Regions from separate parts of the Vreelandella arctica genome, predicted to be linked through region 1. Evidence: predicted binding sites of a transcription regulator. Region 1 holds the regulator's gene; each other region holds the start of a gene.
The links. Region 1 encodes sigma-54, which starts transcription at its own class of promoters, with help from an activator protein. Its sites were predicted from a motif close to TGGCACNNNNNTTGCTNT; they were not measured.
Positions count from the first base shown of each region.

Region 2: a site for sigma-54 is predicted at 4,889-4,906, ahead of V8L70_RS14135 (dimethylamine monooxygenase subunit DmmA family protein). Genes of this name have one in related genera too.
Region 3: a site for sigma-54 is predicted at 4,185-4,202, ahead of V8L70_RS10600 (amino acid ABC transporter substrate-binding protein). Genes of this name have one in related genera too.
Region 4: a site for sigma-54 is predicted at 3,868-3,885, ahead of amt (ammonium transporter). Genes of this name have one in related genera too.

Region 1 is NZ_JBANSN010000008.1:178,426-185,916, forward strand. Features, by position in the region: gene V8L70_RS09930 (KdsC family phosphatase) at 1-510, shown strand, start outside; gene lptC (LPS export ABC transporter periplasmic protein LptC) at 511-1,080, shown strand; gene lptA (lipopolysaccharide transport periplasmic protein LptA) at 1,092-1,601, shown strand; gene lptB (LPS export ABC transporter ATP-binding protein) at 1,613-2,362, shown strand; gene V8L70_RS09950 (RNA polymerase factor sigma-54) at 2,527-3,942, shown strand; gene hpf (ribosome hibernation-promoting factor, HPF/YfiA family) at 4,041-4,349, shown strand; gene V8L70_RS09960 (PTS sugar transporter subunit IIA) at 4,354-4,824, shown strand; gene rapZ (RNase adapter RapZ) at 4,936-5,868, shown strand; gene V8L70_RS09970 (HPr family phosphocarrier protein) at 5,914-6,183, shown strand; gene pmbA (metalloprotease PmbA) at 6,219-7,491, opposite strand, start outside.
Region 2 is NZ_JBANSN010000015.1:18,409-25,899, forward strand. Features, by position in the region: gene V8L70_RS14115 (P-II family nitrogen regulator) at 395-733, opposite strand; gene V8L70_RS14120 (ammonium transporter) at 819-2,150, opposite strand; gene V8L70_RS14125 (heme-dependent oxidative N-demethylase family protein) at 2,174-3,205, opposite strand; gene V8L70_RS14130 (PDR/VanB family oxidoreductase) at 3,223-4,161, opposite strand; gene V8L70_RS14135 (dimethylamine monooxygenase subunit DmmA family protein) at 4,161-4,775, opposite strand; gene V8L70_RS14140 (FMN-binding glutamate synthase family protein) at 5,216-6,541, opposite strand; gene V8L70_RS14145 (GltB/FmdC/FwdC-like GXGXG domain-containing protein) at 6,555-7,238, opposite strand; gene V8L70_RS14150 (class II glutamine amidotransferase) at 7,242-7,491, opposite strand, start outside.
Region 3 is NZ_JBANSN010000009.1:101,228-108,718, reverse strand. Features, by position in the region: gene V8L70_RS10625 (ATP-binding protein) at 1-160, shown strand, start outside; gene V8L70_RS10620 (response regulator transcription factor) at 157-1,065, shown strand; gene ribA (GTP cyclohydrolase II) at 1,101-1,736, opposite strand; gene hemE (uroporphyrinogen decarboxylase) at 2,048-3,160, shown strand; gene speE (polyamine aminopropyltransferase) at 3,160-4,026, shown strand; gene V8L70_RS10600 (amino acid ABC transporter substrate-binding protein) at 4,272-5,297, shown strand; gene V8L70_RS10595 (amino acid ABC transporter permease) at 5,399-6,589, shown strand; gene V8L70_RS10590 (amino acid ABC transporter permease) at 6,605-7,491, shown strand, end outside.
Region 4 is NZ_JBANSN010000004.1:82,406-89,896, forward strand. Features, by position in the region: gene V8L70_RS04875 (TatD family hydrolase) at 1-300, opposite strand, end outside; gene V8L70_RS04880 (peptide chain release factor 3) at 308-1,897, opposite strand; gene V8L70_RS04885 (putative motility protein) at 2,108-2,317, opposite strand; gene V8L70_RS04890 (NAD(P)/FAD-dependent oxidoreductase) at 2,459-3,700, opposite strand; gene amt (ammonium transporter) at 4,025-7,405, shown strand.

The sequences.
Region 1 (7,491 bases):
CGCCGCGTACGCCTATTGGCGCTTGATGTTGACGGTGTTCTCACCGACGGCCGCCTCTACTTTCAGGCCGATGGTATCGAAATCAAAGCGTTTCACACCCAGGATGGCCATGGGCTCAAACTTCTCAAACGTGTGGGCGTTCATGTTGCGCTGATAACCGGCCGAGACTCTCCCATGGTGAGTCAACGCGCCGCCGCCCTGGGTATCGACCATGTCCATCAAGGCTGTGAAGACAAGCTGGTTACCCTGCGGGGGCTCTGTCAGCGCCTCGATATCGAGCTTGATCAAGTGGCCTACTGTGGCGACGACCTCCCCGATCTTGCGGCTATTAAGCGTTGTGGCGTCGGCATTACCGTACCCAACGCACCGGATTATATGCACACCCACGCCGACTGGACCACCGAACGCCTGGGTGGCCACGGTGCCGTGCGCGAAATCTGCGATACGCTGCTTGAAGCTCAAGGGCACTGGAGCGCGGTGCTCGACACCTACCTGCACGGCCGCAATTAAATGGTTAAACGCTTTAAAGTACGCATCTGGCTAGCCGGACTGGTGATTGCCTTAGGGGCTCTATTGGTATGGCTTGACCCCCGCGGGCCTCAAGACATCAGCATCGACCCCGACGCACAGGCTCAAGAGCCAGGCCACGTACTGGAAAATGCTGAGATCACCCTGTTCGGCGATAACGGCAACGTTTTGCAGTCGCTAAAAACGCCGCGACTTATCCATACGCCGCAGCGAAGCGAAACCTGGACGGAAGAGCCTCAAGCGGTACTGTATGATAGTGAAAACCGTCAGTGGCTGGCTAGCGCCGATGTAGGCACGCTCAACACGGCCACCCAGGCACTGTTGATGTCGGGCTCGGCTAGACTGATCGCGCCGGATGAAGGCTGGCAGCTTGATACCGAGCTATTGCATTATGATGGCCTTAATCAACATGCTTGGAGTGAAACACCGGTATTACTGCAGCAACCGCCCCAGCAAATGAGCGCTTCACGTATGGACGCGTGGCTTAACACCAGCCAGGTCCGCCTAAATGATAATGTGCGCGGCACACACCCCCCGGCCACGCAACCTTAAGAGGAGCCGCCATGAAAGCCATTATTTATACAGCCCTTTTCTCCACCACTCTTTTTGCCCTCACGATGCCGTTATCGGCACTGGCCCAAACGTCACAACAAGCCCCTGTAGAAGTGGAAGCTGACCGTTTAGATCTCGACCAGCGGGCCGGCACCGCCGTTTACACCGGGGATGTAGATATTCGCCAAGGCGAAATGCAGTTGCGAGGCGAGCGTGTTGAGATCGAACGCAACGAGGCTGGCGAACTATCGAAAGCGACATCCACCGGTGAACGCGCCTACCTGCGTCATCAAGTGGAGGGCCAAGATGGTCCCACTGAAGGCTGGGCTCGACGGATTATTTATCACGTCGCTGAGCGCCGCGTAGAGCTGATTGACCAAGCCGAGCTGATCCAGCTAGAAGACACGTTCACCGGCGGGCGCCTTGAGTATTTTATTGACCGTGAAGTGATTCAAGCACGCTCTGACGTTGACGGCAGCGAGCCCCAGCGCATACGTATGACCCTTCAGCCTGAACAATAGGGAGCAAAGCTGTGGCAACTGCTGACACCGCGCCGATCAAAACCCTCTATGCCCACCATTTGGCTAAAAGCTACAAACGCCGCCGAGTGGTTAAAGACATCAATTTGGAGATCTGCCAAGGCAGCATTGTCGGCCTACTGGGCCCCAACGGCGCGGGTAAAACCACCTCGTTCTATATGATTGTCGGGCTAGTCAAATCCGACGCGGGCAAAGTGGGTATCGACGATGTGGATTTAACCCGCGCCCCCATGCACGAACGTGCAGCGGCAGGGATTGGCTACCTACCTCAAGAGGCGTCTATTTTTCGCAAGCTCTCGGTTGCCGATAATATTATGGCGATACTCGAGACCCGTAAAGAGCTTAACCGTAGCGACCGCGAACAGCGCCTTGAAGCGCTACTCGAAGACTTCCACATTACCCATATTCGCGACAACCTGGGGATGAGCCTTTCGGGTGGCGAGCGTCGGCGTGTAGAAATAGCCCGCTCGCTAGCCACTGAGCCCGCCTTTATTTTGCTCGATGAGCCTTTTGCAGGCGTTGATCCCATCTCGGTAGGTGAGATCAAAACCATCATTCGCGCGCTGAAGCAGCGCCATATTGGCGTACTGATTACCGACCACAACGTACGTGAAACCCTGGATATTTGCGACATCGCCTATATCGTTGGGGATGGGCAAATCATTGCCAGCGGTTCACCCAGTGCCATTCTCGATAATCAGAAGGTCAGAGACGTATATCTGGGTGCTGATTTTCGCCTCTAAACTGATCAGCGGCGCCTACAATCACTGCCTGCCCATAAACCTATTTTTTGGTTCTGTAAATAGCGCTCTGCAACAACTTTACTACCAATGGCATGTTTATTGCACTTGCAACCGATACTCTCTCGCACTAGGGTGAAGCTTTCCGATTAACGCGTGGTTCTCAGATGGTCATGAAAGCTTCTCTACAACTGCGTATTGGCACACAGCTGACCATGACTCCTCAGCTGCAGCAGGCGATTGCCCTATTACAACTCTCTACGCTGGATCTGAGGCAAGAAATTCAGCAGGCCTTGGATGCCAATCCCATGCTTGAGCAAGAGGATGAATTCAGCGAACAGGCTGTCAGCGAGCCTAAAGAGGAGGAGTGGTCAGAGAGCATACCCACTGAACTGTCGGTAGATAGCGACTGGTCAGATACCTATCAAGATTCAAACAGCCTGGGCGGCAACAGCAGTGAAGGCCCAGATTTTGAGCGCCAAGCCGCCGGACAAAGCCTTCATGGTCACCTGCTTTGGCAGCTTGCCATGACGGATTTCAGTGTTCGTGAACAGCTCGTTGCAGAGAGCTTAATCGACGCACTGGATGCCAACGGCTACTTGACCCAACCGCTCAATGATATTCGTGAAGGCCTACGCGCCCAGGGAATTGACGGGCTTAGCCAGCGCGAAGTAGAAACGATTCTGCTCAAACTCCAGCAGTTTGAACCGACCGGCATCTTTGCTCGCGATCTGCGCGAATGTTTGATGCTGCAACTCGCAGCCCTCCCGGACGACACACCGCTACTCGTCCCCGCTCGCCGCTTAGTGCGCCAGTTTCTTGAAGCGCTGGGTAAAGACGACATACGCCTACTCAAGCGCCGCTTAGGGCTCGACGACGAGCAGTTGACCGATGTCATTCAACTGATACGCAGCCTCGACCCACGCCCCGGTAGCGCCTACGGTGACACCGCCGACAGCTATGTGACGCCCGACCTGGTAGTTCGCCATAACCACGAAGGCTGGCACCTAGAGCTCAACCCAGAAGCCTTGCCGCGGCTGCGCATTCAGCCCGATTATGCCAGTTTGATAAAGCGTGCGGACAAAAGCCAGGACAACCAGTTTCTTAAAGAGCACCTCCAAGAAGCGCGCTGGCTAATCAAAAGCCTCTCCAGCCGTAACGATACGCTGCTGCGCGTGGGTCGCGAAATTATCACCCGGCAAATTGGCTTTTTAGAGCACGGCGAAGAAGCCATGAAACCGCTGATATTGGCTGACATAGCAGAAGCCGTGGAGATGCACGAATCAACGATTTCACGGGTCACCACGCAAAAATATATCCATACGCCCCGTGGTGTGTTTGAACTTAAATACTTTTTCTCAAGCCAAGTGAGCGGCCAAGATGGCGACAGCCACTCCAGCACCGCTATTCGCGCCAGGCTCAAAAAACTTATTCAGGAAGAACCGCCGGGCAAACCGCTTTCTGACAGCCGCTTAGTCACGCTACTGGATGAAGGCGGCATTCAAGTAGCGCGTCGTACAGTGGCTAAATATCGTGAAGCCATGGGCATCCTCTCGTCCAGCGAACGACGTCGTCTTCGCTAGCACTCGTCAACGATTAAGGGAAACTCTCGACAAGGGCTTTGCAACGCGGCAAAAAGGGTTACAATCGAAGTACAGTCCGATGGATAAGGAGTACGTCAATGCAAGTAAATATCACTGGTCATCACGTAGATCTGACTGACGCCTTGCGTGACTATGTCAACGAAAAGCTTGAACGTGTAGAGCGCCATTACGACAACATAACCACGGTGCAAGTCACCTTATCAGTGGAGAAAGAGCGCCAACAGGCCGCCTGCACACTGCACGCCGCAGGTGCTGATTTACATGCGGAAGCCCTCGACAGTGATATGTACGCCGCTATCGACGCCCTAGCGGATAAAATCGATCGACAACTCGTTAAACATAAGGAAAAAGCACAAGCCCGCGCCCAAGGCGCAGGTGTGCGTTAATTCAATGACGTTGGAAACCATACTCCCCCCGGAACGCGTTCTGTTCGACGTGCCCGGGGGCAGCAAAAAAAGGGTGCTGGAATTTTTCAGCACCTTTATCGCACAAAATACGCCCAGCCTGGACAGCCAAGAAGTGTTTAGCCGGTTAATCGGTCGAGAACGCTTAGGCAGCACCGGTATCGGCAATGGCGTGGCTATCCCACACGCACGCAGCCCGCACTGTTCGGCGCCTATCGCTGGTTTTTTAAAACTGTCAGAAGCGATTGATTTCGACGCCATTGATGGCGACCCAGTTGATCTGGTGTTTGTCCTACTTGTACCCGAAGAGGCAGACGACACGCACCTATCCCTACTCGGCCAGGTAGCGACCATCATGAATGATGCGGATACTCGCCACCAGCTGCGCAAGGCAGGCAGTCAGCGCGAGCTGCTTGAGCTTATTACCGCCAAAATGCGTGAGCATTCAACGTCCTAAGTCGTTAACGCCAATTTAAGTTGTGAAAGCCAACTAATGGTATTTTACACGCTAAGTTGATGCTTCGCCCACCACCCCCAATGCAGCTTGATCTAAGCAAAGCGAGACTCTATGCAACTGGTGATCATTAGCGGCCGCTCCGGGTCAGGTAAATCTATCGCCTTACAAGCGCTGGAGGATCTTGGCTACTACGCCATTGATAACCTGCCCGCCATGCTGCTCGGGTCGTTGGTGGATCAATTACGCGATCAGGGCGACCGCGCTCATTTGGCGGTCAGTATTGATGCGCGTAACTTACCTGGCGCACTGGAACGTCTGCCCACGTTATTAGAGGAACTGTGCCAGCGTAAGATTGATTTTCAAGTTATTTACCTGACCACCGATGCCCGCATCCTGCTTGAACGTTACTCCGCTACCCGGCGACGCCATCCGCTGACCCGAGATAGCGAGATGACCCTGGAAGAGGCGATCAACAAAGAAGAGGAGACGCTAGAGGATATTCGCGATCTAGCCGACCTAGTGATCGACACATCGCGGTTGTCGGTACACGACTTACGCCGACGCATTACCGACCAGGTGGCACATCAGCGGCCGGATAAACTGACGCTAACGCTTGAGTCATTCGGTTATAAACGTGGTGTACCACTAGATGCCGATTTAGTATTCGACGTTCGCTGTTTGCCCAACCCTTACTGGGATCCAACGCTGCGCCAATTCACTGGCCGCGACGCTAACATCGTCGCTTTCTTAACCAGCTATCCGATTGTCGATGCCATGAGCAACGATATACAGGCATGGCTTGAGCGCTGGCTGCCCGCCTACCAAAATAGCCAGCGCAGCTACATGACCATTGCCATTGGCTGCACGGGGGGACAACACCGCTCGGTCTATATGGTTGAGCAGTTGGCTAAACGGCTGGCGCCTGGAATGGGTGAAGTTCAGCTGCGCCATCGGGAGCTAGGCTTGCAGTACACGCTAAGTGAGCAGCCTGATGCCGCCTTGGATAACCCACATCATACTGACGAGCGGCAAGAGACTTCCTAAGCGCTTCTACCCATTAATGACACCACTCGGCAAAAAGGAACCAGGGTGCCAGAAAGAATACTTACACTTACCAATCAACGCGGACTCCACGCCCGCGCGGCGACAAAACTGGTCAAATGCGGCCAGCGCTATACGGCTAAAATAAGGGTTTATAAACAGCAACAGGTCGCCGACGCCGCCAATATTATGTCGTTGCTGATGCTGGCGGCACCCTGCGGTACCGAGCTCATCATCAACGCCGAAGGCGATGACGCTGAACAGGCGCTTGATGCGATTCAAGCGCTGTTCGATGCCCGCTTTGAAGAAGATCAGTAATCGGTTCTGGTTGCTAAAGTTTAAGTTGCTGAGGATTAGTCACCGGCCACCGTCATGGCGTCAATTAACCAACTGCCCGTGTGAACACTGCCACGGGTATCGGTGTCATCGCCAATCCCCACTAACCCGGCGAACATCCGCTCCAGGTTACCGGCAATGGTGAACTCTTCGACCGGGTACTGCACTTCACCGTTCTCCACCCAAAAGCCCGCCGCCCCGCGGGAGTAGTCACCGGTCACGCCATTGACGCCCTGACCCATCAGTTCTGTCACCCAAATTCCCTGCCCCATCTCCTGCAGCAAGCTATCACGGGATTGCAACGGCGCCATTAGGCGTACATTACGCGCCCCACCGGCATTACCCGTGGTTTGCATACTCAGCCGCCGAGCACTGTAAGAAGAGAGCATATAGCTGGCAATAGAGCCCTGGTTGATAAAGCGGTTATTGCGTGTCTGTACCCCTTCTCCATCAAATGGCGAGCTCGCCGTGGCACCGACTTCCATTGGCCGCTCTTCAAGGCTGAACCAATCGGGAAACAGCGGCGTACCGAGCCGATCACACAGAAACGAGGCTTGGCGGTATAACGCCCCGCCGGCGATACCGCCGAGTAAGTGACCAATCAAACCACCGGCTAACGACGGATCAAACAGGACCGGAAAGGTACCCGTGGGCGGACGTTTGGCACCCAGCCGACGCAATGTGCGGGCAGCCGCTTCACGGCCCACCTCGGCAGGGTCACGTAACGCTTGTGGATCACGGGCAGAGGTATAGTCGTAGTCGCGCTGCATACCGCTTGTATCTTGGGCGATCAGCATGCACGACAGCGAATGGCTGCTGCCTTTTTGAGTGCCTAAAAAGCCGTGGCTATTGGCGTAAACGCGCACGCCTTCACCGCTTGAGAGTGACGCGCCGTCCGATTGAGAGATGCCTTCCACATCACGCCCCGCCTGCTCGCAGGCAAGTGCCAATTCAATCGCTTGGTCGGTGGTGAGCGCCCAGGGATAATGCACTTTTAAGTCCGGCAGCTCGGTCGCCATCAGTGAGCCATCGGCCAACCCTGCCGCCGGGTCTTCACCGGTATAGCGAGCGATCGCTAGCGCTTTCTCCACCGCTGCCTGAATCGAGGCGCTGCTGGCGTCTGTAGAAGAAGCGCTGCCCTTACGTTGGCCCACGTAAAGCGTAACGGCGATACCTTGATCGCGCGAAAGCTCAACCGTTTCAACTTCACCCTGGCGAACGCTGACGCCTATGCCTTGATCCACACTTGCGCCTACCTCTGCGGCATCCGCGCCCAATCGCTTCGCCAGC
Region 2 (7,491 bases), on a different contig from region 1:
TTATTGTTGTGTTTGTCATGGTTGATGGCGCTTTTCCACCCTAGCCCCTCCGCGTCTTAGGACTTACCCCAAAAAGGCACTCACATATCTATTCGAGACATCCCCGCCAGAATGAATAGATGAAGGTCGCTTTCACGACACCGCCGCCCCGAGACAGGCCCAACAATTCATCGCGTCGGCGATGCCGACACATAGTCGACGCTTAACGAGGGCCACTAAGGAATCCTGATGAACAACAACGACAACCCGGTTTTGTCACCCGGATACTTAACGGCACATCCTGCCTTGTCGCCATCTTTGCGATGCTGCGCGCACTTGCAGAGCCTTCGCTCTCGCGAAAGAGCTTTTTTACCCTGGCTATTCCTTTAACCTTAGTGGCACACTTTCTAAAAATCTATAACGCATCATTATTTTCTTCACCACTCCGTATGCGTATTACTTTAGAAAGAGAGTGTACAAAGATTTTTCCATCGCCAATACTGCCAGAACGAGATGCATTTGTAATAGTTTCAATTGCCTCGTACAAATGCTCATCATTAACACCAACTTCTACTTTTATTTTATTTGTAAAATCCACCTTATACTCAGCTCCTCTGTAAAGCTCAGTATGACCTTTCTGTCTTCCGAATCCTTTAACCTCCGTTACTGTCAATCCTTGAACACCTACTTCAGAAAGCGCTTCTCTAACATCGTCAAGCTTGTAGGGTTGTATAATAGCTACGATCATGTGCATGGTATCACCTTTAAATTAAAGAAAAATTTTATGGTATATAGCCAAGTCAAATTTATTGGAATTGTCTTTGGCTATTGCTTGTTACTCAACTTGCATTTGGTGTTTTATTAAACATTATGTTGCCTGAATCCACTCCGAACTGCTTTCTATTGGCGTCGTGTTCCTGCGTGTTAATCGAAACAAATTCTGGATAGGCATGCATTCCACATTCATGGGCATCCATACCTTCGAATTCATCTTGTTCACTGACACGCAACCCCATCACAACACGGATGGCGAACAACACAATGAGGCTTGCACCAAACATCCAAGCGAAAACAATCACTGTACCCAATAGTTGTGTTCCTAACGTCGCGGCAGGGTTAGTCAACACAACGGCCATAATTCCCCAAATACCTGCGCTGCCGTGCACTGAGATAGCTCCGACAGGATCATCAATCCTGAGACGGTCAAGCCCTAGTACTGAAAATACAACGACGATTCCTCCGACAGCGCCAATCAACATCGCCATACCCGCACTAGGTAGAAGCGGTTCAGCCGTAATGGCAACCAGACCTGCCAAGGCACCATTCATTACCATCGTCATATCCGTCTTGCCGAACATAATCCGGTAAAGCAGAGCTGCCGCCACCATGCCCGACGCTGCTGCAGTGTTGGTGTTCACAAAAATACGTGACACAGCATTCGCATCGTCCAGACTGGCAATTTTCAACATTGACCCACCGTTGAACCCGAACCAGCCCATCCAGAGAATAAACATGCCGAGCATGGCAATGGGTAGATTGGCCCCCGGAATAGCCCTGACCTCACCATGCGGCCCAAACCGGCCTTTACGTGGACCGACCAGCAATACCGCTGCAAGCGCCGCGGCCCCCCCTGCCATGTGAACAACAACGGAACCGGCAAAATCCTGGAAGCCCATTTCATCAAGAAAACCTCCTCCCCATTTCCAGAACCCATTAACGGGGTAAATTACGCCCACCATGAACACGGCAAACACCAAGAACGGCCATAGTTTCATACGCTCGGCAATAGCACCGGAAACAATTGACATAGTCGCTGCTGCAAATACCGCCTGAAAAATAAAGTCGGCCATGGAAGAGTAATAAGGAGCACCATCACCAGCAGAAATATCAGTCAAATTATTATCACTGCCCAACATAAACTCCAACCCAGGAATGACACTACTAATAGGGTTAGCTGGGTACATGACGTTATAACCAATCACCAGATAAACAAGACAAGCAACGGAATACAGCATCGCATTTTTGGTCAGTATTTCGACGGTATTTTTCGACCTGACCAGACCCGACTCCAACATGGCAAATCCACAACCCATGAACATCACAAAGACGGTACAAACCAGAAAATAGAAAGTGTCGAGAGCGTAACTAAGTTCTATCGTTATCTCATTCATATTTTTCCTCCTAAATAGCCGTTTTAAGTTTTCGATTGTAGTTCACGGTCGTATTCGCTTAACCAATCCACAACAGTGTCGCGATAGCGTGTCATTCCTTTGTAATCAACTAGTTGCTCTGGCAAGTTTGCCAACACACGATGCAATCGCTGGGCCCAGGCCTGGTTCGTCTTCAGGTCATCCATGCTGATTAGATACGTCCGAATGCCAAAAAACAGCGCATGGCTTCTGGGCATACGGACAAGCGTTTGTAATTCGACGCGCAGAAATACGTCTTTGCCCACATTGTCAGCGGTAATGGAATTACGATCCGCCCCCCAGCGATGGTAGGTTTCCGGCGAACTGTCCATACGCGGATGGATGGTCATCGTCCAGTTCAAACGTCGTATGGGTTTACCTACCTGGATAGCGCATAGGTACTTGAGTACGCGGTCGAAAATGCCCATTTCATGAGCCAGTGGCACGGGGCCATGCCACTGTTTGAAGCTCATCCCGGCATCGAAAGCCAGCGACCAGTCTGCCGGTGACGTAATCACACCCGCGTCCATGAACAGATCCGCGTCGCGCTGATCCAAAAGCGCAAAATCACCCTGCATCTGCCGTCCGATAAACTCCATGGGCGGCATGGGCAAGGTGGTTGCGTCACCCATCACGAAGGTCTGGTAAATATCCAGAGGGCGATTCACCCACTCGCATTGATCGCCCTGTCGAGTGAAGGTAAAGTGCGCTGGATAGTCCTTGGCGTAGTGGGTCATGACGAATTCGAGTAGATCCCAGCAGGCCTGATCCATATGCGGCATTGCCAGGCAACGGTCAGGATCCTCTTCCAGAACCATCGCTCTCTCCGCCGTTTCGGAGAGATAATGTTCATCGATATCGAGCATATATTCATAAACGGAGCCCTTAGGTCCGGGTAGCGTATGCGGCTCGGTATTAACCGAGTACATATAGTCGTCTTCCGGAAACGGAAAGGGAAAGCGACGGATGGCCTCCGGACTATTGCGGTAGGTAAATTGGCCTCGAAAGGTTTGTGTATCTCGCGGTGCAAGTTGCATAGCGTTTCCCCCTTGATTTATAAATCCAGCACCAGATAGTCACTCGCAGAACGCGAGACACAAGGCATGATGCAGCGTTGGCTGGCTTTTTCCTGATCATCGAGAAACGCATCCCGATGCTCAATGTCGCCCTCCAGAACCGCAGTTTTGCATTGCCCGCACACACCGCCTCGGCACGAGTTGGGAATTTCCAGCCCCTGCATTTCCAAGGCGTCAAGCAGTGGAGTATCTTCATCCACAGCGATTTCTTGACCTGAACGCGACAACCTGGCCACAAAAGGTTTGCCCGGTTGTGGCGCAGCGAAGGCTTCAAAATGAACCCGTTGAGGCGACCAACCCAGGGCATCCGCTGTCTCTTTCACGGCCTGAATCATTGATCCGGGGCCACAAACATAAACATGGGTGCCCAGTGGCTGCCGTTTGAGCAGGCAATACAAATCAGGACGAGAGCCTGAATAACAGTGAAGCTTGTCGCCAAGACGCTCCGTCAATGCCCCACGATAAGCGCCCGTATCGGCGTTTTGATAAACGTAATGCACCTCAAAGGACATTTGACGTTGCTCAAATTCGTACGCATAAGATAGAAACGGCGTTATGCCAATCCCGCCTGCAATCAATACGTTATGCCGTGCCTGCCAATTAGGCAGAAACATATTGGCGGGTGGCGAAATGAACAACCGATCACCTTCGCGAACCTTGCTGTGCATAAACTCAGAGCCCCCACGGGAACACTCCTGCCATCGCACGGCGATCCGATATTGCTCACTTTCAGCCGGGTTACTGATCAAGGAATAGGCGTTGCGGAACCGCTTTTGTTCACCTTCCATATGTACAACTACGTGGCTGCCTGCGGAGAATGACGGTAGTGGCTGCTCATCACTAACGAAAGCAAACTGCTTGATGATGGCGCTGACCTCCTCCACCTCAACGACACGAACCGGAATCAAGTCATTCATTAGTCCAACACCTCCTCGCTGGGAACCTCGCCAGGCACCTCGGCATCGATACACACTCCCATATAGGCGCCCAGACGACGCGAGAAATGATCGCGCACTTCCAGCGTGAGCCCGCACCCCTGGCACTGCGTAGGCGAAACACTGACGGGTTCGTTTAAGAAACGGCAATGCGCACAAAAGACGCGGCGGTATTTGTCCTCTGAAGGCAGCAGCGTTATTTCTGCTTCCAGCAATCCTTGCGCCATTGCCAAGGTATGCACATCCCACAGAAACGCTTCGCTGCCAGCCGCAATGACGTGACACCCCAAGGTCAATTCATTCAACTGAGCCGCCAGCATAGCTGGCAAGTCATCTCGACCACAGCGTTGGTACGACAGCACATCATCCTGCTCAGGCGTTATCGCGTCCTGGTCAGCGCTTGTGCTGTCGGTGCAAACAATCAAGTGAACGGGGATGAGGTGCTTATTGACCGGCGCCAAATGCGCCATGATTAGGCCCACGGCACTAGGTTCTGCCAGACATATGTAGCGATTCGCCGTTGCCGGGTATTCTGGTGCCACATATACTGGTCTGCTTTTTATCGTGTTATCAGCAGGAAAAACGTTATGTTGCATTTCATCTATCCTCTTATATGGACACAAATTATTTTAAATATGAAATCATCAATTCACTAATAATATTGATTTATTATCGACATGGCTCTAAGGCTAAATCTTATTTACTATAAACTGCATCTTTCATGCCAATAATAAAATTTTTAATTATTTCAAATGATTTAGCTTTTAAATTAAATTATAAGGGCACTTTCAAAGTGCAGCTTAATGGGAGTAAGAAGCTTTTTAGTGCACCACTAAATAAAATTAAAATAGCTTTTTAAATTATAAACCTTTTTATTTATATACAAATAAAAGAAGGGAACATAAAACTTTGATCTGGGCACCATGATGCAAACGCCTTGCCCGCTCATCGAACTGTTTTTAATTAAGCCCCAGAAACCCCCACCGTTATGGTGTCATGGTGGAGGTCTTGAAAAGTTGTAACCAATATATACAGCCTAAAACTGCTGCCCAGGCACCCAATTGGTGCCTGCCAACGGCACTCTGGCCATTGCCGCCGCCTCGATATTCAAGGCAACCAAATCTTCCGGCTCTAAGTTATGTAGATGGGATTTTCCGCAGGCTCTTGCTAGTGTCTGCGCCTCTAGCGTTATTACCCGTAAATAGTTGGCTAGTCGCTTACCAGCAGCCACAGGGTCAAGACGCTTACTTAGTTCGGGATCCTGGGTGGAAATACCCGCCGGGCATTTGCCTTCCTGGAAATCATCGTAATAGCCAGCCGCTGAACCCAGCTTTTGGTATTCTGCTTCGAAACGTGGGTGGTTATCGCCCAGGGCGATCAACGCCGCGGTACCGATTGCCACAGCATCGGCACCCAGCGCAATGGCTTTGGCAACATCAGCGCCATTGCGGATGCCTCCGGAGACGATAAGTTGAACGTCGCGATGCACGCCCATTTCCTGCAGCGCTTGAGCGGCTTGAGGAATTGCGGCCATGATGGGGATGCCCACGTGTTCGATAAAGACATCCTGGGTGGCGGCCGTCCCCCCCTGCATGCCGTCGAGTACCACCACGTCGGCACCCGCTTTAACGGCGAGCTTGACATCATAATAGGTACGTGTGGCGCCCACTTTAATATAGATAGGCACCTGCCAATCGGTGATCTCCCGTAGCTCCGCAATCTTGATCGCGAGATCGTCCGGCCCCGTCCAATCGGGATGACGGCAAGCGCTACGCTGGTCGATCCCCATGGGCAGGTTGCGCATCTGTGCTACGCGATCTGAGATTTTCTGTCCCAGCAGCATACCGCCACCACCAGGCTTGGCGCCCTGCCCCAGCACCACTTCAATCGCATCGGCTTTACGCAGATCATCGGGATTCATGCCATAACGAGAAGGCAGGTACTGGTAGACCAACTTTGATGACTGGCCGCGCTCTTCTGCGGTCATACCGCCATCGCCAGTGGTCGTTGAGGTACCTACTTCTGATGCGCCGCGCCCCAGGGCTTCTTTCGCCTGTGCCGATAAGGCGCCGAAGCTCATACCGGCAATGGTGACCGGGGTATCGATGACGATGGGCTTTTTAGCATAGCGAGTCCCCAGGGTGACATCGGTTCCGCACTTCTCACGATAGCCTTCAAGCGGGTAGCGCGACATGCTGGCTCCGAGAAACAGCAGGTCGTCAAAATGCGGCACCTTGCGCTTAGCCCCCCAGCCGCGAATGTCATAAATACCGGTCTCGGCGGCGCGCTGGATTTCGGCGATCACGTCTCGACCAAAAGTAGCGGACTCTCTCAGCGCCGGATTAGTAGGTTTATCTGTCATGTCAGGCTCCTGATTAATAGGCCGAGGCGTTATCGACTTTGAAGTTATATAATTGGCGTGCAGACCCGTAGCGCTTAAAGGCGGATGGGGCAGTGTCAATATCGGCGCGCTTAAGCAGGTCGCTTAATTCGTCTAAGTGCTCCTGACGCATCTCTTTTTCGACGCAATCGGCGCCCAAAGAAGTAACCTCACCTCTAACATAGATATGCGCTTCATAAAGCGAGTCGCCGAGGGCTTCACCAGCATCGCCGCACACTACAAGACACCCAGATTGCCCCATAAAGGCGCTCATTGGCCCGATATTACCCTTAACCACTATATCGACACCCTTCATGGAGATACCGCAGCGCGCCGACGCATTACCCTCCACAATCAGCAAACCGCCTTGCGCTGTGGCGCCGGCAGATTGGGAGGCATCGCCTTTAACATGCACCAGGCCGGACATCATATTTTCGGCAACGCCGACGCCAACGTTGCCATGCACGGTGATACTGGCCTTCTGGTTCATTCCCGCGCAGTAATAGCCAGCGTGTCCGTCAATATCGACGCTAACATCGTCATTCAATCCACAGGCAATATTATGCGCCCCGTTCGGGTTGGTAACCCGCCACTCTGGCTCGCTGGCCAATAACGCCGAATCATGCAGCGCTTGGTTGAGTTCACGCAGGCTGTTATTGGAAAGATCGTAAGTTTTCATTATCTAGGCGGCCTCCACCTTTGCACCGTCACGTTCCCATACATAAACTTTCGCTGGCTCTGGCTCCCACACCTTGGCTTCCTTGATTCCTGGCAAACCAGCCAAAGCGCGATATTCGGAGGCCATCGCCACGTAGTCATCGGTTTCCGCGATCACGGCAGGTTTGCAGGCGATAGGGTCGCGTACAACGGCAAATCCATCGCGCGTGCCAATGGTGAAGGTAAAGAAGCCATCCAAATCTTTAAGGGCGCTT
Region 3 (7,491 bases), on a different contig from region 1:
GTCGCTAGTAGAAATCGGCCATATCAGTGGTCTACGTAACACTCTGAACGACGCCCAGTATCATGGAAGGATTAGTTCTTCACTGGCGACAGCGCTGGAAAGTGCTTTAGATCGTTTTGACTTCCACCAAGTGATGCGTTTGCTGGAGAAATTGCCATGAACCCGATTCAGCGTAAGGATCTCATCCTAGTCGTTGATGATTCTGCCGACTCCCTGGGAATGATTCATCATGCTTTAGAGCAGGCTGGATTAACTGCATTGGTAGCGATGGGTGGGGCTCAAGCAATCTCAATCGCGGAGAAAATGACGCCTGACTTAATTCTAATGGACGCCTTAATGCCTGGCATGGATGGCTTTGAGACTTGTCGTCATCTTAAGCTACATACCGAGTTAGCAAGCGTACCGATCATATTCATGACAGGACTAACGGATACCGAAGATGTGGTGCGGGGACTTGAAGCTGGTGGTGTGGACTATGTGACAAAACCCGTTCGGCCAAAGGAATTGGTGGCTCGTATTCGCGTACACCTCAATAACGCCCGCCTCGCCCAAAGTGCTCACACTGCCCTAGATAAACTTGGCCAGGTATCATTCTCAACAGACACGCAAGGAAGATGGCTTTGGGGTACGCCTCAGGCCGAGGATTGGATCAACATAGCTGAAGAGAATTTGATCAACCCACGCACGGAGCTTGCGGAACAAATTAAGCGCTGGCTAACCCGAACGCCGCAAACCGGCGACCAGCTAGCGCTGCCCTTGCCGCATAACGCCTTAAGATTGAGATACCTGGGCGAATCTACCGCAAATGAGCACTTATTCCGCTTGCTGCATCAGGATGGGGACAGCGAAAGCTTGCTTTTACAAAACCAACTCCGACTAACTAACCGTGAATCACAAGTACTGCTATGGATTGCACAAGGCAAGACTAATCGTGAGATCGGACAAATACTCGAATTGAGCCCCCGAACTGTTAATAAACACTTAGAGCAAGTCTTTCGAAAGCTCGGTGTTGAAAACCGCACATCCGCTGCCGCCATGGCATTCCAGTGTTTAACTAATATTTGACAACACCTTAATTCAACATCCTCGCATAGCCACTATCACCCCTTACGCTCAATATCCACATCGCTGGCCTGGGTAAAGTCATCCAGGGCCATCATATGGCCGAGCTTGCCCGCTTTAGTGGCAAGGTACTGCTCGTTATGCGGGTTCAGTCCGGTCGTGATCGACAGGCGCTCCACCACGTTCACCCCGTCGCGGGTAAGGGCATCCACTTTGCGCGGATTGTTGGTCATTAATCGCAGCGACGTAATGCCCAGGTGGTTGAGCATCGGTACGCAAAGGTCGTAGCGGCGCATGTCGGCGCCAAAGCCAAGCCGTTCGTTGGCTTCGACCGTATCCGCGCCTTGATCCTGCAAATTATAAGCGCGAATTTTATTCAGCAGACCAATTCCGCGGCCCTCTTGGCGCAGATAAAACAGTACGCCGCGGCCCTCTTCGGCAATACGCTTCAGCGCTTCCTGCAGCTGGTAGCCGCAGTCGCAGCGCATGGAAAAGAGCGCATCGCCGGTCAAACATTCAGAATGTACCCGCCCCAGTACCGGTGCGTCGCCGGTCACATCACCCAGCGTTAAGGCGATATGATCCTTGCCAGTGGCCTCATCTTCGAAGCCATGCATCGTAAAGGTTGCCCAGGGGGTGGGCAGTTGGGAAGCGGCAATAAAGCGAATGGTCACAGGTTACCTCGCTGATTGACCAAACCAGTTAACCACACCAGTGTTGGCAAAATGGGCAAGTATTCTAACAGGAAGCGGCGCCCGCCTCACGATGGCAACGCAGCTAAAGTTGGCTAATTAGAGGAGAAAAATTGATCGGGTGCGACGATTTTTTGCCACCGGTTACGCCGCCCTAGCGCCTATCTTCAAGTACAATTGCTCGCATATGGTTTCCAATACGACCCCAAGTACTGTTTCAAGTACTGTTTCAAGTACGATGCCAAGCACTGTTACAAGTACCATGCGGGCAAATTTCTTAAGAGCAAGCATTTATGACCACCACACCGTTACAAAATGACCGTTTCCTTCGCGCATTAGCGCGCCAGCCCGTTGACCGCACACCCGTATGGATGATGCGCCAAGCGGGCCGCTACCTGCCGGAATACCGCGCCAGCCGTGCCGATGCGGGCAGCTTTATGGACCTGTGCCGTAATCATGATCTGGCCTGTGAAGTCACCATGCAGCCTTTAGAGCGCTATCCGCTGGACGCCGCGATCCTGTTTTCGGACATTTTAACCATTCCAGATGCCATGGGCCTGGGGCTCTACTTTGAAACCGGCGAAGGCCCCAAATTTCGCAAAACCGTGCGCACGCAGGAAGAAGTCGCTGCACTGAGCGTGCCCGATGCCGAGCGTGACTTGGATTACGTAATGCGTGCGGTGTCGACCATTCGCCGCGAGTTGAACGGCCGCATGCCGCTGATTGGCTTCTCCGGCAGCCCCTGGACCCTGGCGACTTACATGGTGGAGGGCGGCTCAAGCAAGGATTTCCGCCACCTGAAAACCATGCTTTACGATACGCCAGATACCATGCACCAGTTGCTGGATACACTGGCCCATGCGGTCACCGATTACCTGAATGCGCAGATTCGCGCTGGCGCCCAGGCGGTACAGATTTTTGATACCTGGGGCGGCGCGCTATCCACGCCTGCGTACCTGGAATTTTCGCTGCGCTATATGGAGCAGATCGTTTCAGGATTGATTCGCGAACACGACGGTCGTCGCGTGCCGGTGATTCTGTTCACCAAAAACGGCGGCCAGTGGCTTGAGCATATCGCTTGCGCCGGTGCCGATGCCCTGGGCATCGACTGGTCTACCGAGCTTTCCGATGCCCGCGCCCGCGTTGGCCATAAGGTCGCACTGCAGGGCAACCTGGATCCCAACGTACTGTTTGCCCGCCCCTCGGCTATCCGCGCTGAAGTGGCCCGTGTGCTGGAAAGCTACGGCCACGGCCCTGGCCATGTGTTTAACCTGGGCCACGGTATTAGCCAGTTTACTAACCCGGATAACGTCACCGCCTTCATGGAGGCGCTGCATGAGCTCAGCCCACAATACCATCGGGATATCCCCACCCAATCACACACCCCGCATTCAGGAGCCAATTGATGAGCGAATTACGCGACGACCAGTGGTTTACCGAAGTCTTTGATAGCCATGGCAGCGCCTTCTCGCTGAAAATCTCTGAAAAGCTGCTGGATGTGCAGAGCCAATACCAGCACCTGGAGGTCTACGCCACAGAGACTTACGGCAACCTCATGGTGCTGGACGGCTGTGTGATGCTGACTGATCGCGATAACTTCCTCTATCACGAGATGATTGCGCATCCGGCCCTGTTTACCCATCAAGACCCTAAACGGGTGGTGATTATCGGCGGTGGCGACTGTGGCACTTTAAAAGAGGTACTTCGTCATCCAGGCGTTGAGAAAGTCACCCAGATTGATATCGATGAAGAAGTGACGAAAGCTTCTGAGCGCTTCTTCCCCTCATTGGTAGAATCGAATAATGATCCGCGCGCTGAGCTGTTGTTCGCTGATGGCGTGAAGTGGGTAGACGATGCACCTGATGAGAGCATTGATGTATTGATTATCGATTCAACCGACCCGGTCGGCCCTGCGGAAGGGCTGTTTAAAACCGACTTTCTCAAGCGCTGCCACCGTATTTTGAAAAGCGGCGGCGTGATGGTACAGCAGAGCGAGTCACCGCTTTACCACACGGGTTCAATCATTCGTGAGCTACGCCACGATATGCTGGAAGCGGGTTTTGACAGCGTCGCCACCCTGCCCTTCCCGCAGCCGGTGTACCCATCAGGCTGGTGGAGTGTGACATTGGCGGGTAAAGCCATTGATGTGAATGCGTTCCGCGAGCAGGCAGCCGCCAGCCACGAGCTGCCGCTTGAGTACTACAGCATTGATGCCCATCGCGGCGCGCTCGCCCTTCCTCCGTTTATGCGCAAGGCATTCGCGACCGAATAAACGTCCGCCCACCGCGTATCTTTCTGTCACCACTCACCTCAGCTTGCCCTACAAAGGTGCAAAGCGAGGTGGGTGGTAACATTTTTTTGCACCTAGACGTTCGTCTCGAATTCATTGAGTAGCGTTGAAAAGCGCTGAATTCACGCCTGTACCCTTGTTGGCATCTTCCTTGCTAGGTTTAGTTACATGCTACGGCATGCATAACTATTTTAATGACGGTTGTTAATCACTTCGAGGGAAACTAAATGTTCAATAAAAAACACCTGGCGCTTCTGGCGTCCGCTGGTTCACTGAGCCTAGCGGGAATGGCGACTGCTCAAGCCGACACCTTAGAAGATACTATTGAGCGTGGCGCCGTTCAGTGTGGTGTGAGCGATGGTTTGCCGGGCTTCTCAGCACCGGATGACGACGGTAATTGGCAAGGTCTGGACGTTGATGTATGCCGTGCAGTCGCCGCAGCGGTTCTCGGCGATTCAGAAGCCGTTAACTACATTTCTCTAAATGCCGTTGAGCGCTTCACCGCCCTGCAGTCTGGTGAAGTCGATGTACTGTCACGTAACACCACCTGGACCACCACGCGCGACACGACTCTGGGCCTAAACTTCACCGGCGTTACTTTCTATGATGGCCAGGGCTTCATGGTTTCACGCGATCTGGGTATTACCAGTGCCGATGAGCTAAACGGCGCCTCTATCTGCATCCAGTCGGGTACCACCACCGAGCTGAACCTGGCGGACTACTTCCGTGCTAACGACATGGAATTCAACCCGATCGTATTTGATACCTCTGAGCAAACCGTGGGTGGCTATCAAGCCGGCCGCTGTGACGTTCTGACCTCTGATACTTCTCAGCTTGCAGCGCTGCGTATCCAGCTAGACGATCCTTCTGCCTCGATGATCCTGTCTGACGTCATCTCCAAAGAGCCGCTAGGTCCTGTGGTTCGTCAGGGTGACGATCTTTGGTTCAACATCGTGAAATGGTCACTGTTTGCGATGATCAATGCTGAAGAGTACGGCGTCACCAGTGAAAACGCTGAAGAGATGCTTAACTCTGAAGATCCCAACATCGCTCGTTTGCTGGGCCAAGACGGCAACTACGGTGAAGGCATGAACCTTGAAGCTGACTGGGCTTACAATATTATTAGCCAAGTAGGTAACTACGCTGAAAGCTTTGAACGTAACGTCGGCATGGGCTCTCCGCTTGAAATCGAGCGTGGTGTTAACGCTCTGTGGACAGACGGCGGCTTCCAGTACGCTCCCCCGATTCGCTAAGCGTCTCGCTTGACCCCGGCCCGCCGCTCTCTTTGCAGGTATCTGTTTAAAGGGCATGGCGGGCCATCTGATTGACCTTCCGTGTAGCGGAGACGCCATCCATGTCTGTTAGACCCAACGTTCGCCCCGTCGGCCACAAGCCGCCGTTTTGGCGAGACCGCGCTAAGCGCGCACTTATTTTTCAAATCATTTTAGTCGCCGTTGTGGCGGCTTTCCTGATCTATATTATCGGCAATACCCAAGCCAACCTGAATGCCCGCGGCATCACCACAGGCTTTAGCTTTTTGGGCAACACAGCCGGCTTTGGTATTGGTCAAACCTTAATCGAGTACTCCTCCCAGAGCACCTACGGCCGCACCTTCGTGATCGGCTTGCTCAATACGCTGCTGGTCGGAGGGCTGGGTGTCATTGCCGCCTCAATTATCGGGTTTATCGTCGGCATTGCACGGCTATCGCCCAATTGGTTGATCGCCAAGTTAGCCAACGCCTATATCGAAACCTTTCGTAATATCCCGTTGCTGCTGCAAATTTTCTTCTGGTACTTCGCGGTACTACGGACCTTACCCAGCGCTAGAGAGAGCATGGCGTTTGGCGAAGCCATTTTCCTGAACGTGCGCGGGTTGTACTTGCCACAACCGCTGTTTGAATCAGGCTTTGGATTGATCCCTGCTACTTTTGTGGTAGCGATCATTGCCAGCATTGCGTTGGTCATCTGGAATAAGCGCCGCCACGAAGCGACCGGCAAACGCATACCGGTTTTCTGGATCTCGCTGGTGATTATTTTTGGCCTACCACTGCTGGTACTGGTGGCGACCGGCGTTCCGGTCACTTGGGAAATGCCGGTACTGCGTGGTTTTAACTTCGGCGGTGGTATTACTATCATTCCCGAATTTTTGGCCCTGTGGCTGGCGCTTTCCATTTATACCGCATCGTTTATTGCTGAGATTGTGCGCTCGGGCATTCAAGCGATTCCCCATGGCCAAACCGAAGCGGCCCAAGCACTTAGCTTGCCGCGAAAACTCGTTCTGCGCCTGGTGGTGATTCCTCAAGCCTTGCGCGTCATCATTCCGCCGCTCACCAGCCAATATCTCAACCTGATTAAAAACTCCTCTCTGGCCACCGCCATTGGTTACCCCGACCTGGTGTCGGTTTTTGCTGGCACCACGCTCAACCAGACCGGTCAAGCAATCGAAGTCATTGCCATGACCATGGCGGTCTATCTCATCATCAGCTTGCTGGTGTCCATGCTCATGAACTGGTTCAACGCTCGCGTTGCGCTGGTCGAACGCTAGGCCGGAGGCGACCCCATGATTCACAACAAAGAAACCATACCTCAGCGTCCGGCGCCTAAAGGCACGATCGGCCCGGTTGCCTGGCTACGAGGCAACCTGTTCAACGGTCCTATCAATAGTGTTTTCACGCTGTTGGGCCTGTACGTACTGTATCTGCTGGTGGTGCCAACCGTTCAGTGGGCGTTTATCGATGCCAACTGGGTGGGCGACAGCCGCGAAGACTGCACACGGGCGGGCGCCTGCTGGGTCTTCGTCAACGCGCGTTTCTCCCAGTTCATGTATGGCCTCTACCCAAGCGAAGAGTATTGGCGTGCCAACATCGTGTTTGCCATGTTTGCGGCCATTATTGCTTGGATGGTCATTCCTCGCCTGCCCTTTAAGCGCTGGATGGCCCTGTTTGCGCTGCTAATCTTCCCGGTCATCGCCTACGTGTTGCTCCACGGCGGCTACTTTGACCTACCGCGTGTCTCGACCCACCGCTGGGGCGGCTTGATGCTGACCCTGCTCTTGGCCAGCGTAGGCATGATTGGCGCGCTACCGATTGGTATCGTGCTCGCCCTTGGGCGACGCTCGAACATGCCCATCGTCAAAACCTTCTGCGTGATTTTCATTGAGTTCTGGCGCGGTGTACCACTGATTACCATTCTGTTTATGGCCTCGGTGATGCTGCCGCTGTTCTTGCCTTCAGAAATCAGCGTGGATCGCCTGGTGCGCGCCCTGATCGGCCTCACGCTGTTCCAAAGCGCCTACATGGCGGAGGTGATTCGCGGTGGTTTGCAGGCGATCCCCAAAGGCCAGGACGAAGCTGCCGCAGCGCTGGGGATGACGTACTGGAAGCGTATGGGGCTCATCGTCATGCCGCAGGCACTTAAGATGATGATTCCCGGTATCGTTAATACGTT
Region 4 (7,491 bases), on a different contig from region 1:
GCTAAAGCGGCCATCAATGCCACACTCGCCCAACGCAACGGCCTCAGGGTGCTCGCTCAGCGATTGGTCGAGCGCCTCGATGTCGGCCTCTTGATGCTGTTGCATAAAGTGCGGATGAAGCCCCAGACAAACCGAGGTGTCATCCCGCTCGCCCAGCGCCAGCACCTGTTGCCAGCGGGCCCGGGTTGTACCCGGCACCACAAAGCGCGCCACACCCACCGCCTTGGCAGCCTCAAACACCTCAGTGCGATCATGATCGAACTCAGAAAAGTCGAGATGGCAGTGCGCGTCGATTAACATACAAAACTTAGTGTTCGCGGGTGGGTTGGAAGCGAATGTCCGGCCAGCGCTCCTGGGTCATCTGCAGGTTAACCCGAGTCGGCGCGATATAAGTGAGATAGCCACCGCCATCAATCGCCAGATTAGCGCTGGCTTTACGCTTAAACTCTTCGAGTTTTTTAGCATCCTCACAGTAGACCCAGCGGGCAGTCTGCACATTGACGCCTTCGTACAAGCAGTCGACCTTATACTCCTCTTTCAGGCGATGAGCGACCACATCGAACTGCAGGGTACCCACGGCGCCAAGAATCAGGTCATTATTGTCCATCGGCATAAAGACCTGGGTAGCACCCTCTTCAGAAAGTTGCTGCAAGCCTTTTTGCAACGCCTTCATCTTGAGCGGGTCTTTTAACCGCACGCGCTTAAAGAGTTCTGGCGCAAAGTGCGGTATACCGGTAAAGCGCATATCTTCACCGACGGTAAAAGTATCGCCGATCTGAATGGTACCGTGGTTGTGCAGGCCGATAATGTCGCCGGGCCACGCTTCTTCGACCTGCGAGCGGTCAGAGGCCATAAACGTCAACGCATCGGCAATTTTGACGTCTTTGCCAATACGCACATGGCGCATTTTCATGTTCTTTTCGTACTTGCCTGAGCAGACCCGCAAAAAGGCGATACGATCGCGATGATTGGGATCCATGTTGGCCTGGATTTTAAACACAAAACCGGTGAAGCGATCATCATCAGAAGTGACGACCCGGGTATCGGTTTCATGGGCCTGGGGCGGCGGCGCGTATTCGACAAAGCCGTCTAGCATTTCGCGCACGCCGAAGTTACCCATTGCAGTACCGAAATAGACCGGCGAAAGCTCACCACGGCGATAGGCGTCCAGATCAAACTCATGGGATGCACCGCGCACCAGCTCCACTTCCATGCGCAGCTCTTCCGCCTGCTCTTCCCCGAGCACAGCATCGACCTCGGGATTATCCAGGCCCTCAATACGCTTGTCTTCAGGGATTCGGCTACCCTGCCCCTGGGTGTAGAGGTGAACCACATCGTTATAGAGGTGATAAACGCCCTTAAAGTGACGCCCCATGCCAATCGGCCAGGTCATCGGCGCACATTGAATATTGAGTACCGTTTCGACCTCATCCATTACTTCAATGGGGTCACGGATATCACGATCCATTTTATTGATAAAGGTCAGAATCGGCGTTGTACGCAGACGACATACCTCCATCAACTTGATAGTACGATCCTCGACGCCCTTTGCGCCGTCGATCACCATCAAGGCAGAGTCTACCGCTGTAAGCGTACGGTAGGTATCTTCGGAGAAGTCTTCGTGGCCAGGTGTATCCAGCAGGTTGACGATGCGCCCGCCATAGGGGAACTGCATTACCGAGGTAGTGACAGAGATACCCCGCTCCTGCTCCATTTTCATCCAATCCGACGTTGCGTGCCGATCGTTACGCTTGCTCTTGACCGAACCGGCCAACTGGATGGCGTTGCCAAACAGCAGCATCTTTTCAGTAATGGTGGTTTTACCAGCGTCAGGGTGCGAAATGATCGCAAAGGTGCGTCTAAGCCCCGCCTCATGGGCTAACTGAGTCTCTTTCATTGTGCCTCTTTGAAAATGTTTACTCCGCGCCGCTTTCCAGTGATTGATTAGCACGCGGTGAGCAATGTCCATTGAGACAATTGTAACGCCTGGAGACCGCTTTTGTCGCGGCTGGCTTTATGAGTGACTAAGCAATTGGAGAGGCCAAAAAAAACGCTGACGAATTCAGCGTTTTTAACGAAGCATGCAACGAGATGCTGCTTCTAGGCGTTATGCGTAGGTGTTCACCTGAGTACCGACGCTGCCTTCTTTGGCCAAGTCCGGTTGTGCACCGGTGTTGGCAGAGGCTAAAACTTCCGTCACCTGCTCAGCCTGGGTGTCCAAGGCTTCTTTGAACACCTGCATCTGCGCCTGTTCGGCTGTTTGCGCCTGATTCATATAAAGCGAGGCACTGACTGAACTGCTGATGCCTACATCCATATTTTCACCTAATGGTATGCAAATGTACTTACAAACTAGCAAAGCATTAGATCACGCGCAAAGATATCGTCACTATTACTAATGCCAGCATCTACTACTATCGGCTTAACTCGCCGAATCATTAACGAATATAGCGCCCGTTCAAAACCTGTCAGCGCGAAACGGCTTCATATCAATTGCGGTAGGCTGCCCTTCCATCATATCTGCCAGCAAATGACCCGTTGCAGGACCAAGAGTAAACCCTTGATGCCCATGCCCAAAGGCGAGCCATAAACCTGGGTGGCGTGGCGCTGGGCCAATCACTGGCTTCATATCGGGCAGGCACGGCCGCGCACCTTTCCAAGGGGCTTCATCGCGGCGCTCCCCTAACGGAAACACACTGCGCGCCACTTTCTCTGCCGCGCCCAGTTGGTTAACGTCGGCGGGGGCATCAAGGCGGTCTAACTCTGCCCCGGTGGTCAAGCGGATACCCGCATTCATCGGCGCCAGCAGGTAGCCAATTTCAGCATCCATGACCCAGTAATTTAGCTTGGCCTCTGCTTGTGGGGCGTAGTGCATGTGATAGCCACGCTTCACAAAGGTAGGGAAATGGTAGCCAAGCTCCTTCAGCCAGCTACCCGCCCAAGGCCCTAGCGCCACCACGACGTCGTCTGCTTCTAACGTTTCAGCGGCAGTACTTACCTGCCACCGGCCACCCACCTGCTGAACCGAGGTGATATCCGCCTGCAGAATGCGCCCGCCATCATTGCTGAATGCTTGGGCATAAGCCGCGACCAGCGCACCGGGGTCGGCCACGGTCCAAGGGTCGAGCCAGTGAATTGCGCCAATAATATGTTCGCTAAGAGAAGGCTCTTTCTCCATCAGCGCAGCCCGATCCAGTTGCTCAAATTGAACACCATAAAGACGGCGCGCCTCTTCGGCATCTTTTAACCGTGCGGCCAACTTTTCAGGGGTACGGTAAAGCTCAAGCCATCCCTGCCTGCGCACTAAGTGTTCCGCTCCGGCAGCCTCAATCATCGGGCCATGAGTCTTCAGTGACTGCTGAATCAAAGATGCATATTCCGGCACGATTTTCTGGTAAGCCTTCGGCGCTGAATTCATCCAGTAGCGCAACAGCGGAGAAGCGGCATTCACCATGCCCGCAGGACGATAGCGAATATCAACCCGGCGATTAGGCAATACGCTCAAGAGCGTTTTAACATCCCGTGGAAATGGGTAAGGCCTAACGGCTTCACGCTGAATAATGCCTGCATTGCCAAACGAGGTTTCTCGACCAGGCTGGAGGCGGTCTACCACGGTGACCTCATGACCGCGCTGACGCAGATGCCAGGCAATGCTGACACCTACCATCCCTGCTCCTAAAACTACCGTTTGACGCGCCATGTTGATGCACTCCCCGCTGTCGATTCAGCACCATGATTGGTAATTAATAACTATTTGAAAAATATCACCAAACCAACTGCATTAATATAGTAGAAAACGCTGTTTTAGAGCCAAAAATAAGTAATTAATGCTCCATAGCGAGCTAAAAAGGAAGACAACACTATTAGCGGCATAACAATTGCTTAGTTTCTATTAGGTAACCTGAACGGTATGCAATTGACGACGTCGTAACGGCCTCTCCTCCTCTGCGAAAAACACATAAAGCACCAAAAAGAAGCGCTCGCACCAAAAGATGCCCTCGTACTAGTGACAAAGGAAAACACCATGCCTGCCACGCTAAATCTGGATAGCTCGCTGATCGATACGCTCTGGGTACTCTGGGCAGCCGCTCTGGTATTTGTGATGCAAGCTGGTTTTCTATGCTTAGAGGCTGGCACAACGCGTACCAAGAACGCGATTAATGTTGCTATGAAAAACGTAGCGGACTTTGCGATTGCCGTCAGTGTTTTTTGGCTCATCGGATTCGGCATCATGTTTGGTGATTCGTTGGGCGGTGTTGTAGGTACAACGTTATTCGGCTGGCAGTTAGACGCTTCGGGCAGCTGGGTGATTACGGTATTCATCTTCCAGGCAATGTTCTGCGCGACCGCCGCGACCATTGTGTCGGGTGCGGTGGCGGAACGCATGCCCTTTCTGGCATATATCTGGACGGCGCTCTGGATCGCGTTAATCATCTACCCCGTATTCGGCCACTGGGCTTGGGGCGGGCTACTAGGTGGTGCCGCAGGCTGGTTAGGGGCTCTAGGGTTTGTTGATTTTGCCGGCTCCACAGTGGTTCACAGTGTAGGTGGCTGGGTAGCGCTGGCAGCAGTACTCTGCATCGGCCCCCGCAGTGGTCGTTTCGCACACGACAAGCCTCCTACCGCTTTTCCCTCTGGCAACCTTCCACTCGCGATGCTTGGCGCGCTGTTTATGATATTAGGCTGGTTCGGCTTTAACGGCGGTAGCACCTTGGCTGTTACTGACCAGATACCCGGCATATTGGCTAATACCGTGCTTGGAGCCGTTGGCGGCATCCTTTCCGGCATGCTCATGGGAATGCGCACACGTCGTTACGCCGATGTGATGTACGCAATTAATGGCGCCATTGCTGGTCTAGTCGCCGTCACCGCCAGTGCGCATGTGATCTCGCTCCCAGCAGCATTTGGCTTGGGGGCGGTTAGCGGCGTGCTAATGGTACTGACCAGCGAATGGCTGCTGAGTAAGCGTATTGATGACGCCGTATGCGCCATACCTGCCCATTTAGTATCAGGCATTTGGGGCACACTCGCACTACCCTGGGTGGCGGATATGACAATGCTGGATAGTGGCCTGTCCCGACCCGCTCAATTCGGCATTCAGCTTCTTGGTGTTGTCGTTTGTGGCATCTGGAGCTTTGGCAGCGCATGGCTGCTATTTCGTATCACTCGTCGCTTTCTGCCCTTAAGGGTCTCGCCTGAAGCTGAAAAAATGGGTCTTAATTTAGCCGAGCATGGCGCCAATAATGAGCTGAACCAGCTACTCGAACATATGCGCCAGCACGAACAGCAAGGCGATATTCGCCGGCGAATTGAAGCCGACCCGTTTACTGAAGTGGGCGAAATAGCGGCCAGCTATAATCGGGTAACAGCGGCCCTTGAAACCGCCCTCGGCCACACCCGCGTGATGCTGCGTAACCTGCGCGATGGAGTAATCACCTGGCAAGCAGACGGCTCGCTGACAAGCCTTAACCCCGGCGCTGAGATGCTCTTTAATGTCGACGCCGCCACTCTCATCGGCCAACCCGTTTCCACGCTGCTACCGAACTTCAAGCTGACACCCGGTGCACGCCATGAAATCAAACGACGTACAGCCGATAAGCGAGTGCGTTATCTCGAAATACAGGTGAGCGAAGGCGCCAGCGGCTCCGCATCAGAGCGCTCTGGCATGGTGCGCGACATCACCGAGCGCAGACAGCTTCAAGAGCAGTTAAATCGCGAACGTGATCTTGCTCGCACCACTCTAGCCTCCATCGGAGATGGCGTAATTACCTGTGATGCCAGCGGCAATGTCACGTTTATCAATGCGGAAGCCAAGCGACTGACCGGCTGGACCCTTGAAGAGGCCATGGATAAACCTATTCATGTGGTTTACCAACTACTTGAGGAAATCAGCGGCGACTCCATAAGTAATCCAGCCCGGCAAGTACTGACACAGCTAACGCCAGTGCAATCAACCGAACATTGCATGCTCGTCCACCATGACGGCACGCATACCCCCATCCAGCACAGCGCCTCACCCATTCGTTCACGCAGCGGCATTACCCTGGGCGCTGTTGTGGTTTTTCAAGATGTTAGCCTCACACGCCAGCTTACTGAACAGTTGAGCTATCAGGTCAGCCACGACAACCTAACCGACCTGTTGAATCGGCGCGCCTTTGAAACAGCACTTACAGCGCTTCTCAATCGGGAGGATGGCCAGCACGTGATGTGCTACCTGGATCTTGATCAGTTCAAAATCGTCAATGATACCTGCGGTCATCTTGCGGGTGACGAACTGTTGCGCCAAGTATCATTAAAGCTGAAATCCCATGTACGCAGCAGCGATATTGCCGCGCGTCTCGGTGGCGATGAGTTCGCCCTACTGCTACCAGATTGCGGGATAGAAAGAGCACTAGTGATTACCGAGGCACTACGCAGCGATATAGAGAATTATCGTTTTGCCTGGCAAGAGCATACGTTTGGGATTGGGGTCAGTATTGGCTTGGTAGAACTCCATGCTGCTCAGCCTATGCAGCTTAGCCAAGCACTCCACGCCTCTGATGCGGCGTGCTACGCCGCCAAAGAGGCAGGCCGCAATCGTATCCACTGCTATCAGCCTGATGATCATTTTTTATTGGAAAAGCACGGTGAGCTACAGTGGGTTCAGCGCTTGCAAAATGGCCTGGACAATGATGCTTTTCGCCTTTTTGCTCAACCGATCAAAGCCATTTGTGCTGACGCCCCCGCCTACCGTGAGATATTACTTCGGCTCGAAGAGCATGGTGAACTCATCGCCCCAGGAAGTTTTTTACCTGCCGCTGAGCGCTACCACTTTATGGGACGCATTGATCGTTGGGTAATTCGCAATACTCTGGCCTGGCTAGGGGATCAAAACCGCCACTCTGTTCCGTCAGCGCATAGCCTATGGGGCATCAATCTATCCGGGGCATCGCTTTCTGACGCTGAATTTTGTCAGGATCTTATTGCTCAGGTGTCCACTGCCTATCTGCCTCACGGCACACTCTGTTTTGAAATCACTGAAAGCACCGCGATCGCACAGCTCTCACGTGTCAAAACATTGATTCATACCCTGAAAGGCTACGGCTGCCGGTTTGCATTGGATGATTTTGGCACCGGGCTTTCCTCTTTCAGCTACTTGAAGCAGCTACCCGTCGATTATCTAAAAATTGACGGTAATTTTATCCGCAATGTGCATCAAGATCCGATTGATAGAGCAATGGTTGAGGCGATTCATGCCGTCGGTAAAGCACTGGGCGTTAAGACCATTGCTGAGTTTGTTGAAACCCAGGCAACATTGGATACGTTACATCAGATGGGAATTGACTATGCACAAGGATATTTACTCGGCATGCCTGAACCGCTTACCAACATGGTCGGCAATCGCATTAAAGTAATGCCGCGCTAGCAGGAACGTGTTAACAAGAACGTAGCGATATAAAATTCAGAAACGAAAAAATCCCTAAAAAGGGCATAATCGCTGGGAGGTAAACG